Regions from separate parts of the Luteibacter sp. W1I16 genome, predicted to be linked through region 2. Evidence: predicted binding sites of a transcription regulator. Region 2 holds the regulator's gene; the other holds the start of a gene.

Region 1 (7,550 bases), 2.5 Mb from region 2:
TTGCCGCCGGCCTTGAGGATGGCGTTGATCAGTTGTTCCATGGCGTCGTTGCCGTAGCGCGCCGCGCGGCCGACGGTGGAACTCCAGCCGTCTCGCTCGCCCGCCGGCTCGGGCAGCATGAAGTGGTTCATGCCACCGATGCGGCGCCGCACGTCGCGCACGCAGGCCGAAACGCACGAACCCAATACCGTGGAAATCATTTCTTCCTGCGTGCTGACGTAATACTCGCCCGGCAGGATCTTCACCGTGACCACTTCCTGCGCCGGGTCCCAGAACCGGCGCACGTGCTCGAATCCCGGCAGCACGCTCTTCGGATCGAAGCCCTGGAAGGTTCGCGGTTGTACGACGAACGTGTCGCTCATGTACGCTTCCGGTAGACCGTCCGGCCGATCAGGTCGAAGTCCTCGGACAGTCCGTACATGGATTCCGAGTGACCGAGGAACAGGTAGCCGCGGCTTTCCAGCATGCCGGCATAACGGGAAAACAGGCGCTGCTTCGTCGGCTTGTCGAAGTAGATGACGACGTTGCGGCAGAAGATCGCGTCGAACTTGCCCTGCATCGGCCACTCGTGCAGCAGGTTCAACGGTTGGATGGAGACCAGTTCGCGCAGGCGCGGATGCACCAGCGCATAACCGTCGTACGCACCTTCACCGCGCAGGAACCAGCGCTTGCGCCGGGCATCGCTCACACCGCCAAGGCGGTCGATCGCGTACATGCCCTTGCGCGCGGCTTCGAGGGCCTGCGGCGAAAGGTCGGTGGCGAGGATCTTCGCGTCGACGTTGGCGCCGGTGCGTTCGAGTGCCTCGGCGAGGACCATGGCGATGGCATACGGCTCTTCGCCCGTGGAGCAACCCGCGGACCAGATACGCAGGCGGCCACCGCCCCGCTTCTCCTCCAGCCAGCGTGGCAGGAGTTCGTCCACCAGCATGTCGTAATGGTGCATCTCGCGGAAGAACGAAGTGACGTTCGTGCTGATGCAACTGGCCAGCTCGCCGAGCTCGGAAGCGGGATCGCGGCGCAGCAGGTCGCAGTAACCGGCGAAGCCGGAGAGACCCAGGGCGCGAAGCCGGCGCAGCAGTCGACCCTGAACCAGTTGGCGCTTGTGTTCGCCGAGCGAGATACCGCAGTGCTGAAGCACGAATTCGCGGAGGAAGGTGAATTCCGCTTCGCCGAGATTCGGCCCCGTCGCGCTCGCCAGCCCGACGGTATCGCCGTTGTTGACGAGCGCGTTCATCGATCAGAACTCCTTCCACGCGCCGGCGTCGGCGGATTCCGCCGGACGCGGGGCACGCGGGGCCGGCGCGCTGCGCACGGCGGCGAACACGGTTTCCATTTCTTCCTTGGCGACGTCCTTGCGGACACCCTTGCCCGCCGGCTTGGCCGAGGCCTGTCCCGCGATCTGGAAGAAGGCGACCTGACGGCTGAGTTCGGTGGCCTGCTCGTGCATCGCACGGGCGGCCGCGGCCGATTCCTCGACCAGCGCGGCGTTCTGCTGGGTCATCTCGTCCATCTGCAGCACGGCGTGGTTCACCTGGTCGATGCCTGCCGACTGCTCCGAACTGGCGGCGGCGATCTCGGCGACGATGTCGGTCACCTTCTTCACGCTCTCGACGATCTCGGCCAGGGCCTTGCCGGACTGGTCGACCAGCTCGGAACCGGTCTTGACCTTGCTCGCGCTGTCGTTGATGAGGCCCTTGATCTCCTTGGCGGCATTCGCCGAACGGCCGGCGAGGTTGCGCACCTCGGTCGCCACGACGGCGAAGCCACGGCCCTGCTCACCCGCGCGCGCCGCTTCCACGGCGGCGTTGAGCGCCAGCAGGTTGGTCTGGAAGGCGATCTCGTCGATCAGGCTGACGATGTCGGAAATCTTCTTGCTCGAGCTGTTGATCTCGCGCATGGCGACGACCGTCTGCGCGACGACCTCGCCACCGCGCTCGGCCTGTTCGCGGGCGCCACGGGCCAGCTGGTTGGCATGGCTGGCGTTCTCGGCGTTCTGCTTCACCGTGGAGGTCATTTCCTCCATCGACGAGGCGGTTTCCTCCAGGCTGGAGGCCTGTTCCTGGGTGCGCTGCGAGAGGTCGTCGTTGCCGCGCGAAATCTGTTGCGCGGCCGTGCTGACCGAACCGGAGCCATGGCGGACTTCCGAGACGATGGCGCTGAGGCGCTCGTCCATCGCACGGAACGCGGCCTGCAACTGGCCGAGTTCGTCGCTGCGGGTGACCTGGATGTCGTGGCCCAGCTTGCCTTCGGCGATCTCGTGCGCGACGTTCACCGTCTGCGCCAGGGTGCGTATGATCGAGCGGATCACCAGCACGGCGATCAGAAGGCAGACGAACAGACCGATGGCGAGCGACGCGATGCTGAGGGCACGAACAGTCTTGTACTGCGCGCTCTCCTTGGCGTAGATGGCGGCCGCCTCGTCACGCTTGGCTTCGACCACCTTGGTCAGCTGGTTCTGGCGATCCATCAGCAGCGGACGGACCTGGAGTTCCAGTACGTCGGACGCACCCTGGTCGCCCTGGTTCAACGCGTCGACCATGTCCGACTTCGCCTGGGCGTAGTCGGCGTTCGTCGCCTGCCACTTGTCGTAGAGCTTCTTGATGTCGGCGGACATCGGAATCTTCAGGAACTCGGCCTTGGTGGCATCCATGTCGGCCTGGTACTTCTGGAACTCGGCGACCTTCTGCTTCACCTGGTCGGGATTGCCGACCTTCGCCGCGGCCTCGCCCAGCACGATGAAGGACATCAGCGAGTTCGTGTTGATGCGGGTCAGCATCTCGGAAGGAACCAGTTCCTCCTCGTAGATCTGGCGCATGCCTTCGTTCTGGAAGTGCATCGCACCCAGGCCGACGGCCGCGCCACCCAGGAGCATGAGCGTGAGCAAACCGAGCACGCCGTAGAGGCGGCCGCGGACGGTCAGGGCGGGAACTTTGAACTTGAACTTCTTCATCACGATTCCAATCGGCAAAGTGCGGCAAAGGCTAACCGGGCATTACATACCGGCTGGCCGTGGCCGCCGGCGTTCGTAGGCTCAGGCGACGGCTTTCACTTCCGGCGAGGCCAGGGCGACCTCGAGCATCTGGGCGTCTTGCGGTTGCAACAGGCGATCCACGTCGAGCAGCAGCACCATGCGCTCGCCGACGGAGGTCAGGCCCTTGAGGTATTCGGTATCCACCGTGGTTCCCATGTCGGGGACCGGGCGAACCGCCGCCGGCAGCACGTCGACCACATCGGAGACCGCGTCGACCACGACGCCGAACTGACGCCCGGCGACCATCACGATCACGCAGACGGTGGTGGCGGTGTATTCCTCGGAAGCCAGGCCGAAACGCAGGCGCAGATCGAGCACGGGAACGATGGCGCCGCGCAGGTTGAGCACGCCCAGCACATAGGACGGTGCCTGCGGAATGCGCGTGACCGGTGTCCAGCCACGGATCTCGCGAACGGCGAGGATATCGACGCCGTATTCCTCGTTCCCGAGGTTGACGGTGAGGTATTGCGCGGCCTCATCGGACGCATCGGTAGCGGTGGCGTAGCTGGCTTGCTGATTCATGTCGTTCCCACGGCGGATCGGATCGGCGGTTCGGGACCCCTTCCCCAGGGGTATCGGCCGCTGCCGCAGGGACTTGAGGGGGAAGTACGCCGGATTTGGCAAGAGGCCCGGAGGGGCGACTCTGGTGGGATGCCCACTCCGGGCGAACCTTTGCTCTGGTGGGAGCCTTGCTCTGGTGGGAGCCGACCTTGTCGGCGATCCCGCGGCAGCGGGCCAGGTCACGGCAAGCACCCATCGCCGACAAGGTCGGCTCCCACCAGCCTGGGGCAAGCACCCATCGCCGACAGGGTCGGCTCCCACCACATCGGGCTGCCCTCTTAAATGGCTGCCACTTAGGCAGCCAGCACAGCGACTCAAGCAGCCTTGCGCCGCCCCTGCATGCGAACCAGCCCCGTCACATCCGCGATCAACGCGACCGAGCCATCGGCCAGGATCGTCGCACCGGAAATCCCGGCCACCCGGCGGTAGTTGGCCTCCAACGACTTCACCACCGCCTGCTGCTGCCCGATCAACTCGTCGACGAACAGGCCGATACGTGTCCCCTCGCCTTCCACCACGATCACGATGCCCTCGTCCAGCGCACGCCGGCGGCCCGCGCAACCGAAGACGTCGAACAGGCGGACGATCGGCAACCAGTGCTCGCGGAAACGGAACAGCTCGCCACCACCGGCCACGCTGCGGACAGCATCCGGCTTCACCTGCACGGATTCCACGATGGAGACCAAGGGCACGATATAGGTCTCCTCGCCCACCGCGGCGGTGAGGCCGTCGATGATCGCGAGGGTGAGCGGCAAGGTGATCGTGAACGTGGTGCCACTGCCCTGCACGCTGCGGATGCCGACGGTGCCGCCGAGATCCATGACGTTGCGGCGGACCACGTCCATGCCCACGCCACGGCCGGAAAGGTCGGTGGTGGTGGCGGCGGTGGAGAAACCCGCCTCGAAGATGAGATCGGCCACGGCGTCGTCGGACATGCCGTCGCCCGAGGCGATGATGCCGCGCTGGATGGCCTTGGCCACGATGGCGTCGCGGTTCAGACCGGCGCCGTCGTCGGCCACTTCCACCACGATGGAGCCGCCACGATGGAAGGCCTCCATGCGCAGCGTGCCGGTGTCGCCCTTGCTCGAGGCGAGGCGCTTCGAGGGCATTTCCAGGCCGTGATCGATGGCATTTCGCACCAGATGGACCAGCGGATCGCCGATCTTCTCCAGCACGGTCTTGTCCAGTTCGGTCGTCTCGCCACGGAGGTCGAGCACGACCTTCTTGTCGAGCTTCTGCGCCAGGTCGCGGACCAGGCGCGGGAAACGGTTGAACACCGTGCTGATCGGCAGCATGCGGATGCTCATGACGCTTTCCTGCAACTCACGCGTATGGCGCCCGAGTTGGGCGAGGCCATGGCGGAGCATTTCCAGCTGCGACGCGTCCACACCGTCGTGGAACTGACTCAGCATCGACTGCGTGATGACCAGTTCGCCGACGAGGTTGATCAGGGTGTCGATCTTCTCGATACCGACGCGGACCGAGCTGGATTCGCTGTTGGCGGCCGGCTCGCGCACGGCACGGGGCCCGGCGGCGGCAGCCGGTGCGGCGGCGGCCGGTGCCGGCGCGGCGACACGCGGCGTCAGCGTGAGGTCGCAGTCACCGTCCACCCAGTCGAACACGCCCTCGACGGCCGTGCGCTTGGCGCCGGCATCGAGGCGGAGCGTCCAGCCGAGGTAGGACGACGACGCGTCCATATCGGCCAACGAGGGAAGCTTGCTGGCATCGCATTCGACGCTCAGCGGGCCGAGGGCGGCGAATTCGCGGAACATGCGCGCCGGGTCGTTGCCGGTCTTCAGCAGGTAGTCGAACGGACGGAAGGCGATGTCCCAGCCTTCGATCGCTTCGGCCGGTGCAGCAGCCTTCGCGGCCACGGGCGCGGCGGAGCCACCGGACACCATGGCCGACAACTCGGCCAGCAAGGCCTGGCTCTCGGCGGTGGCCGCTGGCTGGCCCGCCATCGACAACGCCAGCATGTCGCGCACGGTGTCGCCCGAACGGAGCAGCAGTTCCACCACGGCCTTTTCCATCGGACGGCGGCCACTGCGGACCTCGTCCATCAGGTTTTCCGCCACGTGCGTGAAGGCGGCCACGTCGGTGAAGCCGAACGTCGCCGCACCGCCCTTGATCGAATGGGCAGCACGGAACACGACGTTGATCAGTTCCGGATCGTCGGCGCCCTCGTCCAGCGCGAGGAGGGCCTGCTCCATGGCGTCGAGACCGTCGAGGCTCTCTTCGTGGAACGCCTTGTGGAATTGCGCCAGATCGACTTTGGACATGGGTGGACCCTGGATTGCCGGAACGTCTTGGAACGGATTAACCGAGCACGCGGGCCACGGTGGCCAACAGCTGGTCGGGATCGAACGGCTTCACCAGCCAGCCGGTAGCACCGGCGGCCTTGCCTTCCATCTTCTTCTCGGGGTTGGACTCGGTGGTCAGCATGAGGATCGGTACGCCGCTGTAACCCGGACGCGTGCGGATCTCGCGGACCATCGTGATGCCGTCCATCACCGGCATGTTCACGTCGGCGAGGATCAGGTCGAACTTGTGGTTACCCGCCGAATCCAGGGCCGCCTGGCCATTGTCGGCCTCTTCGACATCGTGACCGGCGCCACGCAGGGTGAAGGCGACCATGCTGCGCATGGAAGCCGAATCGTCTACCGCAAGAATCTTTGCCATGGGAGCACCTTCAGTTCACGCCGGCTTGGGCCGGCAGTTCAATCAAAGCATCGAGGCCGAGCGTGGACACGCCACGGCGGAGGGTGTCGCTGACCCCTGTCCAGGCCACGGGAACGCCCGCGGCACGCGCATCGCGCGAGAAGGCCGCGAGCACCTGCAGGGCGGCGGTGTCCGTCTGGGCCACGCCGGCCGCGTCGATCTCGACCGCCTGCCCCGCCGACAGGGCGGCCAGCAGCGTCTCGCGTAGGGCCGGAGCGCTGCCGATGCGCAGGTCCGCATCCAGCGTGAGCGGGGCGCGGGGCGTGTCTTTGGAGGATTTCTTCGCCATCGTCCGTACCGTTGGGACCCTTGGTGGGCAGCGCCCGAGGGGTCGTTCGATGGGCTTATCGGCTTGGTGGGGGAAAGCTTTAGGGGGATCTGCGCGGCGCCCAGGCTTTCAGCAGCAGTCCAGCCCAGGATCCAGCACTACACTGCGTACGAGACTAAAAAATTGCACCAGCCCGGCTTATCGACGTGGAGGTCAAAGAAATCCTCATAGTAAGTAAGGCCAAGGCTCTCGAGGCGACGAATAAACGTTTGCTGAGCCTCAATCCCAAAGAGAGGTCCAAATGAAATTAAATCGCTACTGATACCCCGACGTCCCCCCAGATTTGAGTAGCGCCCCGGTTTCGAGTTCAATCCCCCACCAGAAGGAGATTGGACGTGAAGAAGCGTTTTTCCGAAGAGCAGATCATTGGTTTCCTGCGTGAAGCCGAGGCCGGCATGCCGATCAAGGATCTGTGCCGCAAACACGGCTTCAGCGAGGCCTCGTACTACCTGTGGCGAAGCAAGTTCGGCGGCATGAGCGTGCCCGAGGCCAAGCGGCTGAAGGACCTGGAGTCGGAGAACGGACGCCTTAAAAAGCTGCTGGCCGAGCAGCTTCTGGAAAATGAGGTCATCAGGGAAGCTCTGCGAAAAAAATGGTGAGCGCACCGGACCGGCGCGAGCTGGTGCGCTATCTGATCGGCAAGGAACTGAGTGAACGCCGGTCGCTGGCGATCGCCGGCATGAGCGCAAGCGCTTACCGATACGAACCGCGGCCCGACCCCAATGTCGAGCTGCGCGAGATGATCTGCGCGCTGGCGAATCGCCATAAACGCTACGGCGTCGGCATGATCTACCTCAAGCTCCGCCAGACCGGACAGATGGTCAATTACAAGCGAGTTGAGCGCCTGTACCAGGAGGCGAACCTGCAGGTGCGTCGGCGCAAAAGGAAAAAGGTACCTCCGGCCGAAAGGCA
Region 2 (7,550 bases):
CAGATCCTGGCGTACGTGTTCCGGCTGAAGCAGGCGATCGCCGTCGGCGACCTCCCGCCCGATCTACCCGAGCAGGACATCGATCCGGATTTGCTCGGCCCCTACCGCATGGATAACTGACGATGGCAGCTTCCTCCAACTTCATGGGCACGTTCCGGCAGATCGGCCGCCGCGGCGTCGCCGCGCCGGTGGCGATGCTGATCATGCTCGGCATGATGATGCTGCCCTTGCCGCCGTTCATGCTGGACCTGCTGTTCACCTTCAACATCGCGTTGTCGCTGGTGATCCTGCTGGCCACGATGTACGTCATGCGGCCGCTGGAACTGGCCTCGTTTCCGACCGTGGTGCTGTTCGCCACCTTGCTCCGCCTGGCCCTGAACATCGCTTCCACCCGCGTGGTGCTGCTGCATGGGCACAACGGGCCGGGCGCGGCGGGCAAGGTGATCGAGGCTTTCGGCGAGTTCGTCATCGGGGGCAACTTCGCGGTCGGTTTCGTCGTGTTCGCCATCCTCACCATCATCAACTTCGTGGTGGTGACCAAGGGTGCGACGCGCGTGTCCGAGGTGACCGCGCGTTTCACCCTCGATGCCATGCCCGGCAAGCAGATGGCGATCGACGCCGACCTCAACGCCGGCCTGTTGACGCAGGAGCAGGCCCGCGAGCGCCGCCAGGAAGTCCGCGAGGAAGCCGATTTCTACGGTTCGATGGACGGTGCCTCGAAGTTCGTCCGCGGCGACGCCACCGCCGGCATGCTGATCCTCGCGATCAACATCATCGGCGGCTTCTTCATCGGCATGTTGCAGCATGGGCTATCCGCGGCCGAAGCCGCGCGCACCTACACGCTGCTGACCATCGGTGACGGCCTGGTGGCCCAGGTGCCGGGCCTGATGCTCTCGATCGCCACCGCGGTGATCGTCACCCGCGTGTCGAAGTCCCAGGAAATGGGAAAGCACGTGATGGGGCAGTTGTTCGGCCAGCCGAAGGCGCTCGGCGTCGCGGCGGCCGTGCTGGGCACGATGGGCCTGATCCCGGGCATGCCGAACATCCCGTTCCTCATCCTGGCGGCGCTCGCCGGTTTCGCCGCGTGGAAGTTGACCCAGGCAAAGCAGGAGCGCACCGCCGCCGCGGCAGGCGCGGGTGCGCCCGGCTCCGAACTGGCGCTGGAGTCCGCGCCGCCGGCGGAGCGCCTGGAGCTCTCGTGGGAAGACGTGGCCCAGGTGGACACGATCGGCCTCGAAGTCGGCTACCGGCTCATCCCGCTGGTGGACAAGGCCCAGGGCGGCGAACTGATGGCGCGGATCAAGTCTGTGCGCCGCAAGCTGTCGCAAGAACTCGGTTTCCTGGTTCCTTCGGTGCACATCCGCGACAACCTGGACCTGGCCCCGCACGGCTATCGCATTTCCCTGATGGGCGTGCCGATGGGCGAAGCGGAGATCCACACCGAGCGCATGCTGGCGATCGACCCGGGCCGCGTGCACGGCACGATCAACGGCATCGCCACGCGCGATCCCGCCTTCGGCCTGGATGCCGTGTGGATCGAGCCGGGCATGCGCGAGCACGCGCAGACCCTGGGCTACACCGTGGTCGATCCGGCCACGGTGATCGCCACCCATCTTTCGCACATCCTGCAGAACCACGCCCACGAACTCATCGGCCACCAGGACGTGCAGCAGTTGCTCGACCGTCTCGCCCAGCAGACACCCAAGCTCGTCGAAGACCTGGTGCCCAAGCGCCTCTCGCTGGGCGTCGTGGTCAAGGTGTTGCAGAACCTGCTCGCCGAGCGCGTGCCCATCCGCAACTTCCGCGGCATCGTCGAATCGCTGGCCGAGCATGCGGGTCAGAGCCAGGATCCCGGCGTCCTCGCGGCGGCAGTGCGTGTCACCCTCGGTCGACAGATCGTGCAGGAGATCGCCGGCCTCGGTACGGAAGTGCCTGTCATTACTTTGGCGCCCGAACTGGAGCAGATCCTGTTGCAGTCCCTGCAAGGTGGCGGTCCCGCCGGCGCTGCGGTCGAGCCGGGCCTCGCGGATCGCCTCCAGCAGAGCGTCGCCGATGCGGCGCGCCGCCAGGAAGCGGCGGGTGAACCGGCCGTCCTGCTGGTGTCGCCGGCACTTCGTCCGTGGCTTTCGCGCTTCACCCGGCATGTGGCCCAAAACCTGCATGTACTTGCGTACAACGAGGTTCCGGACAACCGGCGCGTCAAGCTGGTGACGGCCCTCGGGCGATAGGAACGAGATACCGCGCGGGGAATCGCCGTGCGGACCGAACGAATGAAGACAGGATCGAACGCATGAAAATCAAACGATTCGTTGCTCCGGATATGCGCCAGGCCATGCGCCAGGTCCGCGACGAACAGGGTCCGGACGCCGTGATCCTGTCCACGCGCCGGCTGGACGACGGTATCGAGATCATCGCCGCGCTCGATTACGACGAGGCGCTGGTGCGCGAGGCCGGTTTCGGTTTCGACACGCCGGCCCGCGAGGAAGCGCCGATCCGCGCCACGCGCGATGAAGCCGAACGCGCCGCCCGCATCGACCAGGCACGCGCCGCCACCGCCGCCGCCGTGGAGCGCGCCGCGAAGTCGGGCACGCCGCTGAACACCAACGCACCGCAGCGCCAGTCGAGCGCCGCGCTCGCCGCCAGCGTCGCCGACGTGGTCCGCGCCGCCACCGTGGCGCCGGCCAACGATGCCGCCGTGAACGGCGTGCGCGCAGAGATCAACAACCTGCGCGAGATGCTTGAAGTGCAGCTCTCGACCCTCGCCTGGAACCAGATGGACCGCGAGCAGCCGCTGCGTGCCCGCGTGCTGCGCGAGATGACCCGCCTGGGCATCGACGGTGACGTGGCGCGCGCGCTGTGCGCGGAACTGCCTGCCGACATGAACGCCGAGCAGGCGCGCTACCTGCCGCTGGGCATGCTCTCGCGCAACATCCGCACCAGCGGGCGGAATTTCGACACGGTCGGCGGCGGCACCACCGCCCTGGTCGGCACCACGGGCGTGGGCAAGACCACCACCATCGCCAAGCTCGCCGCCCGCGCCGTGCTGCGCCATGGGGCGTCGAACGTCGCCTTGATCAGTGCCGACCAGTACCGCATCGGCGCCGGCGCGCAGCTGGAACATTACGGCCGCCTGCTCGGCGTGCGCGTATTCAACGCGCATGACGCGACGAGCCTGCGCAACGTGCTGATCCAGTTGCGCGGCAAGCACACCGTGCTGGTCGACACGGCCGGTCTCTCCGGCAACGACCCGAAGTTGCAGCAACAGTTCGAGACACTGCGCGCCACCTCGGACGTGCGCGTGTGCCTGGTGCTGGCCGCCAACGCGCAGGCCCAGGCCATCGATAACGCGATCCGCGCCTACGCGCCGCTGGCGCCGCAGAGCGCGGTCCTCACCAAGCTCGATGAGGCCCCGCTGATCGGCGGCGCGCTCTCGGCTCTTATCCGGCACCGGATGCCGCTTGACTACACCACGGATGGGCAGCGCGTGCCCGAGGACATCGCCTCGGCCGACGCGCGCAAGCTGGTCTGCCTCGCGGCCCAGTTGCTCAAGCAGCGCAACGACGAACCGGACGACGCCCTGCTTGCCGAGCGCTTCGGCATCGCGGCGCCGGCCCTGGCCTGATCGCGCAACCACCCTTCCCGGCAACGCAACCGCAAACACTTACGGCAGTGACTTCCTTCATGAGCACACACGTCGATTCCACCCAGGCCGCCGGACTCAACTGGCTCGCCGACCGCCGACCCACCCGAAGCATCGCCGTCGCAGGCGGGAAGGGTGGCGTGGGCAAGACCACGGTGGCGGTCAATCTCGGCATGGCGCTCGCGATGGGCGGCCGTGACGTCGTCCTCCTCGACGCCGACCTCGCCATGGCGAACATCGACGTCCTGCTCGGCCTCCAGCCCACCCGCCACCTCGGGCACATGCTCGGGGGCGAGTGCGGCATCGAGGACCTGATCCTCCAGGCCGCCCACGGCCTGAAGGTGATCCCGGCCACGTCCGGCACGCGCCGCATGGCGCAGCTGCCGAACATCGAGCACGCGGCCGTGATCCGCGCCTTCGATGAGTACCCCCTGCCACCGGAATACCTGATCGTCGACACCGCCGCCGGGATTTCCGACAGCGTGTCGATGTTCGCCGCCGCCTCGGACGAGGTGGTGGTCGTGGTCTGCGACGAGCCCGCTTCCCTGACCGACGCCTATGCGCTGATCAAGGTCATGAGCCGCGAGTTCGACGTGAACCGTTTCCGCATCGTCGCCAACATGGTCCGGCATGCCCAGGAGGGCCGCCAGCTGTTCGAGAAGCTGTCACGGGTGACAAACCGCTTCCTCGACGTGTCCCTGGATTTCATGGGCATGGTTCCGCACGACGAGTACCTGCGCCAGGCCATCCGCCGCCAGTCGGCGGTGGTCGATGCCTGGCCGAGCAGCCGGTCGGCGGTCGGATTCAAGAATCTGGCCAGGTCGGTCGATACATGGGGTGAACCCGAACCCCGGGCACAGGGACGCATCGGCTTTTTCGCCGAACGGTCCCATCTGGGGGGAGGGCTGCCACTGTGAGCGTCGCGACCGAATATCTCGAGATCACGCGTATCCCGGCGGATCAATTAGTCAAGAACCACGCGCCGCTGGTGCGCCGGATCGCCTATCACCTGATGGGCCGGCTGCCGCCAAGCGTGGATGCGAACGACCTCATGCAGGCCGGGATGATCGGACTGCTGGAGGCGGCAAGGAATTACTCGCCGACTCGCGCGGCCAGCTTCGAAACCTATGCGGGCATCCGCATACGTGGCGCCATGCTGGACGAACTGCGCAAGACGGACTGGACCCCGCGCTCCGTCCACCGGAAGTTGCGCGAGGTCGCGGAGGTGACGAGGCAGATCGAGAACGAGACGGGTGGCGACGCCGAAGACGCGGAAGTGATGAAGCGACTGGGCATCGACGCCATGGAGTACAACCAGATCCTGGCCGACGCGGCGAGCGCGCGGTTGCTGAGCCTGACGGCGCCGGAAGGCGACGAAGGCTCCGCGATCGACGTCGCCGACCCGGACGCCTCGGGTCCGGATGGATTGTTCGAGCAGCAAGGCCTGCGTGACGCGCTGGCGCAGTCCATCGATGGATTGCCCGAGCGCGAGAAGCTGGTCATGTCGCTGTACTACGATGAAGAGCTCAACCTGAAGGAAATCGGTGCGGTGCTGGGAGTGAGCGAATCGCGGGTGTGCCAGATCCATGGCCAGGCCCTCATTCGACTCCGCGCACGCATGTCGGGTTGGAAAGACAAGCATTGACGAACGCGCGGTAGCAAGGCGGAGACGAGTTTTGGACAAGAACATGAAGATCCTCGTGGTGGACGATTTCTCCACCATGCGACGCATCGTGAGGAACCTCCTGGTGGAGTTGGGATTCACCAACACCCTCATCCAGGAGGCCGAGGACGGCAACGCGGCGTTGACGCTGCTGCGCGCGCAGCCGTTCGACCTCGTCGTGACCGACTGGAACATGCCGAACATGACAGGCATCGACCTGCTCCGGGCGATTCGCGCGGACGCAGCGCTGAAGGCCATGCCGGTGCTGATGGTCACGGCGGAGAACAACCGCGACCAGATCATCGCGGCGGCGCAGAGCGGCGTGAACGGCTATGTCGTCAAGCCGTTCACCGCGGTCACGCTGAAGGAAAAACTCGACAAGATCTTCGAACGACTCGCCGCGGCCGCGGGCTAAGGGAATCACGATGAACACCATGCTTTCCAGCGGCCACGACGTGGCTCCCGAACTGCGCGCGTTGCTCGACGCCGACGACAGCGTCTCTTTCGAGCAGGCGCTCGACCAATTGCTGCGCACCCGCGAACAGCACCTGTTCATGGCCCTGGGCCACCTCGCCCGCGACCTGCACGAGTCCGCTCGCCGTCTTGCCGCCGATATTTCGCACGATGGCGTGCCGGGCAACATGAGCGACGCGCGCAAGCACCTGCGCGATGTGCTCGAGATGAGTTCGCAAGCCGCGCATCGCACGCTCGATTTCAGCGAGAAGCTGCGTCCGCAAGCCCAGGCGCTGGCCCGTCAGGCCGACGAGGTGCTGGTGCTCGGTCACGCCGACCCTGCGTTCGCGACCCAGGCCACGGCACTGGCCGTGCGCGTGGGCGATTTCGCGCAGAGTTGCGACATCGGCTTCGGCGAGATGGTCGAAGCCCAGTCCTGGCAGGATCTCTCCGGCCAGCGCGTGGCCCAGGTCGAGGCCTTCATGGCCAAGGTGGAATCCTCGCTGGTGGAACTGGTGCGCCTCACGGGCTCGCTGGCGGGCGGCGCCGCGCCGGCCGCCGACAAGGTCAGCCAGGACGAGGTCGATCGCCTCCTCAGCGAATTCGGGTTCTGAGCGCCGTATGAGCGTGGAGCTGGACAACGAGCTGCTCAACGTCTTCCTGATCGAGGCGCGTGAACTGCTGGAGAGCCTGGGCGAACAGCTCGTGGATCTCGAAGCGTCGCCGAACGACATGGAGCTGTTGAACGCGGTCTTCCGCGCGTTCCACACCGTGAAGGGCGGTGCGGGCTTCCTCGGCCTCAACCCGATGGTCGAGCTCTGCCACCGGGGCGAGGACCTGCTCAACGAGGCACGCAACGGCTCGATCGTGCTCGACGCCGGTTTCATGGACGCGCTGCTGGAATCGCTCGACCTCCTCAACGACATGATGCGTGCCGCTGACGGCGGCCTGCCGATCGAACCTGCGCCGCGTTCACTGCTCGACCGCCTCTTGATTCCTGGCCGGGCGGTGTCCGCGCCGCCCGCCGCCTTGACCCTGCCGACCGCGCCGCCCGTGGCGGCACCCGCGCAGGCACGGCCGTACGATCCGATCGAAGATGAATTCGAAGCGATGCTCGATGCCGCGCGCAGCGATCGCGAACCGGCGACCGCGCCTTCGGGCACCATTTCCGATGACGAATTCGAGGCACTTCTCGATTCCCTCTATGGCACCGGCGCCCCTGGCGCCGACGCGACGGCCGATGCGTCTCCGTCCGTTCCGGGCGTGGCCGCGCCCGCCGCCGGTTCCGCACCGGTAGTAGCCGAGGTGCCTGCCGCCCCCGCCGATGGGAACGCGATCAGCGACGACGAGTTCGAAGCCCTGCTCGACAACCTCCATGGCACGGCCGCCCCTGGCGCCGCGAGTGGTTCCGCCGTGGCGACGGCCGCGGCGCCGCCCGCACCGGTCGCGCCGTCCGCGGCTCCGGCCGCCGCCTCGTCCGAGCCTGTCCCGGCAGGTCCCGCGACGCGGGCGGCCGTGAAGGCCGCTCCGGCTGCCGCGGAGAAACGCGGTGCTTCCACCGCCGACACCACCGTCCGCGTCGACACCCACCGCCTCGATGGCCTGGTCGATGCCGCAGGCGAACTGGTGCTCGTGCGCAACCGCCTCACCAGCCTCGCGCCGCGTGGTACGAACGATCCGATGGAACGCGCCATCGGTGAACTCGAGCGCGTGGCGGAAGACCTGCAGAACGCCGTGTTGCGCATGCGCATGCAGCCGGTGGGCAAACTGTTCTCGCGCTTCCCGCGCATCGTT

The links. Region 2 encodes FliA, which starts transcription of late flagellar genes. Its sites were predicted from a motif close to TAAAGTTTNNCNNNCNNNGGCCGATAA; they were not measured.
Region 1: a site for FliA is predicted at 3,604-3,630, ahead of QFZ41_RS15790 (chemotaxis protein CheW). Genes of this name have one in related genera too.

Annotation. Positions count from the first base shown of each region.
Region 1 is NZ_JBNDJJ010000001.1:3,596,692-3,604,241, reverse strand. Features, by position in the region: gene cheD (chemoreceptor glutamine deamidase CheD) at 1-362, opposite strand, end outside; gene QFZ41_RS15800 (CheR family methyltransferase) at 359-1,234, opposite strand; gene QFZ41_RS15795 (methyl-accepting chemotaxis protein) at 1,238-2,950, opposite strand; gene QFZ41_RS15790 (chemotaxis protein CheW) at 3,032-3,553, opposite strand; gene QFZ41_RS15785 (chemotaxis protein CheA) at 3,907-5,871, opposite strand; gene QFZ41_RS15780 (response regulator) at 5,909-6,271, opposite strand; gene QFZ41_RS15775 (STAS domain-containing protein) at 6,282-6,599, opposite strand; one part of gene QFZ41_RS15770 (IS3 family transposase) at 6,974-7,232, shown strand; one part of gene QFZ41_RS15770 (IS3 family transposase) at 7,232-7,550, shown strand, end outside.
Region 2 is NZ_JBNDJJ010000001.1:1,066,541-1,074,090, reverse strand. Features, by position in the region: gene flhB (flagellar biosynthesis protein FlhB) at 1-120, shown strand, start outside; gene flhA (flagellar biosynthesis protein FlhA) at 123-2,228, shown strand; gene flhF (flagellar biosynthesis protein FlhF) at 2,291-3,622, shown strand; gene QFZ41_RS04755 (MinD/ParA family ATP-binding protein) at 3,682-4,557, shown strand; gene QFZ41_RS04750 (RNA polymerase sigma factor FliA) at 4,554-5,285, shown strand; gene cheY (chemotaxis response regulator CheY) at 5,317-5,718, shown strand; gene QFZ41_RS04740 (protein phosphatase CheZ) at 5,729-6,370, shown strand; gene QFZ41_RS04735 (chemotaxis protein CheA) at 6,378-7,550, shown strand, end outside.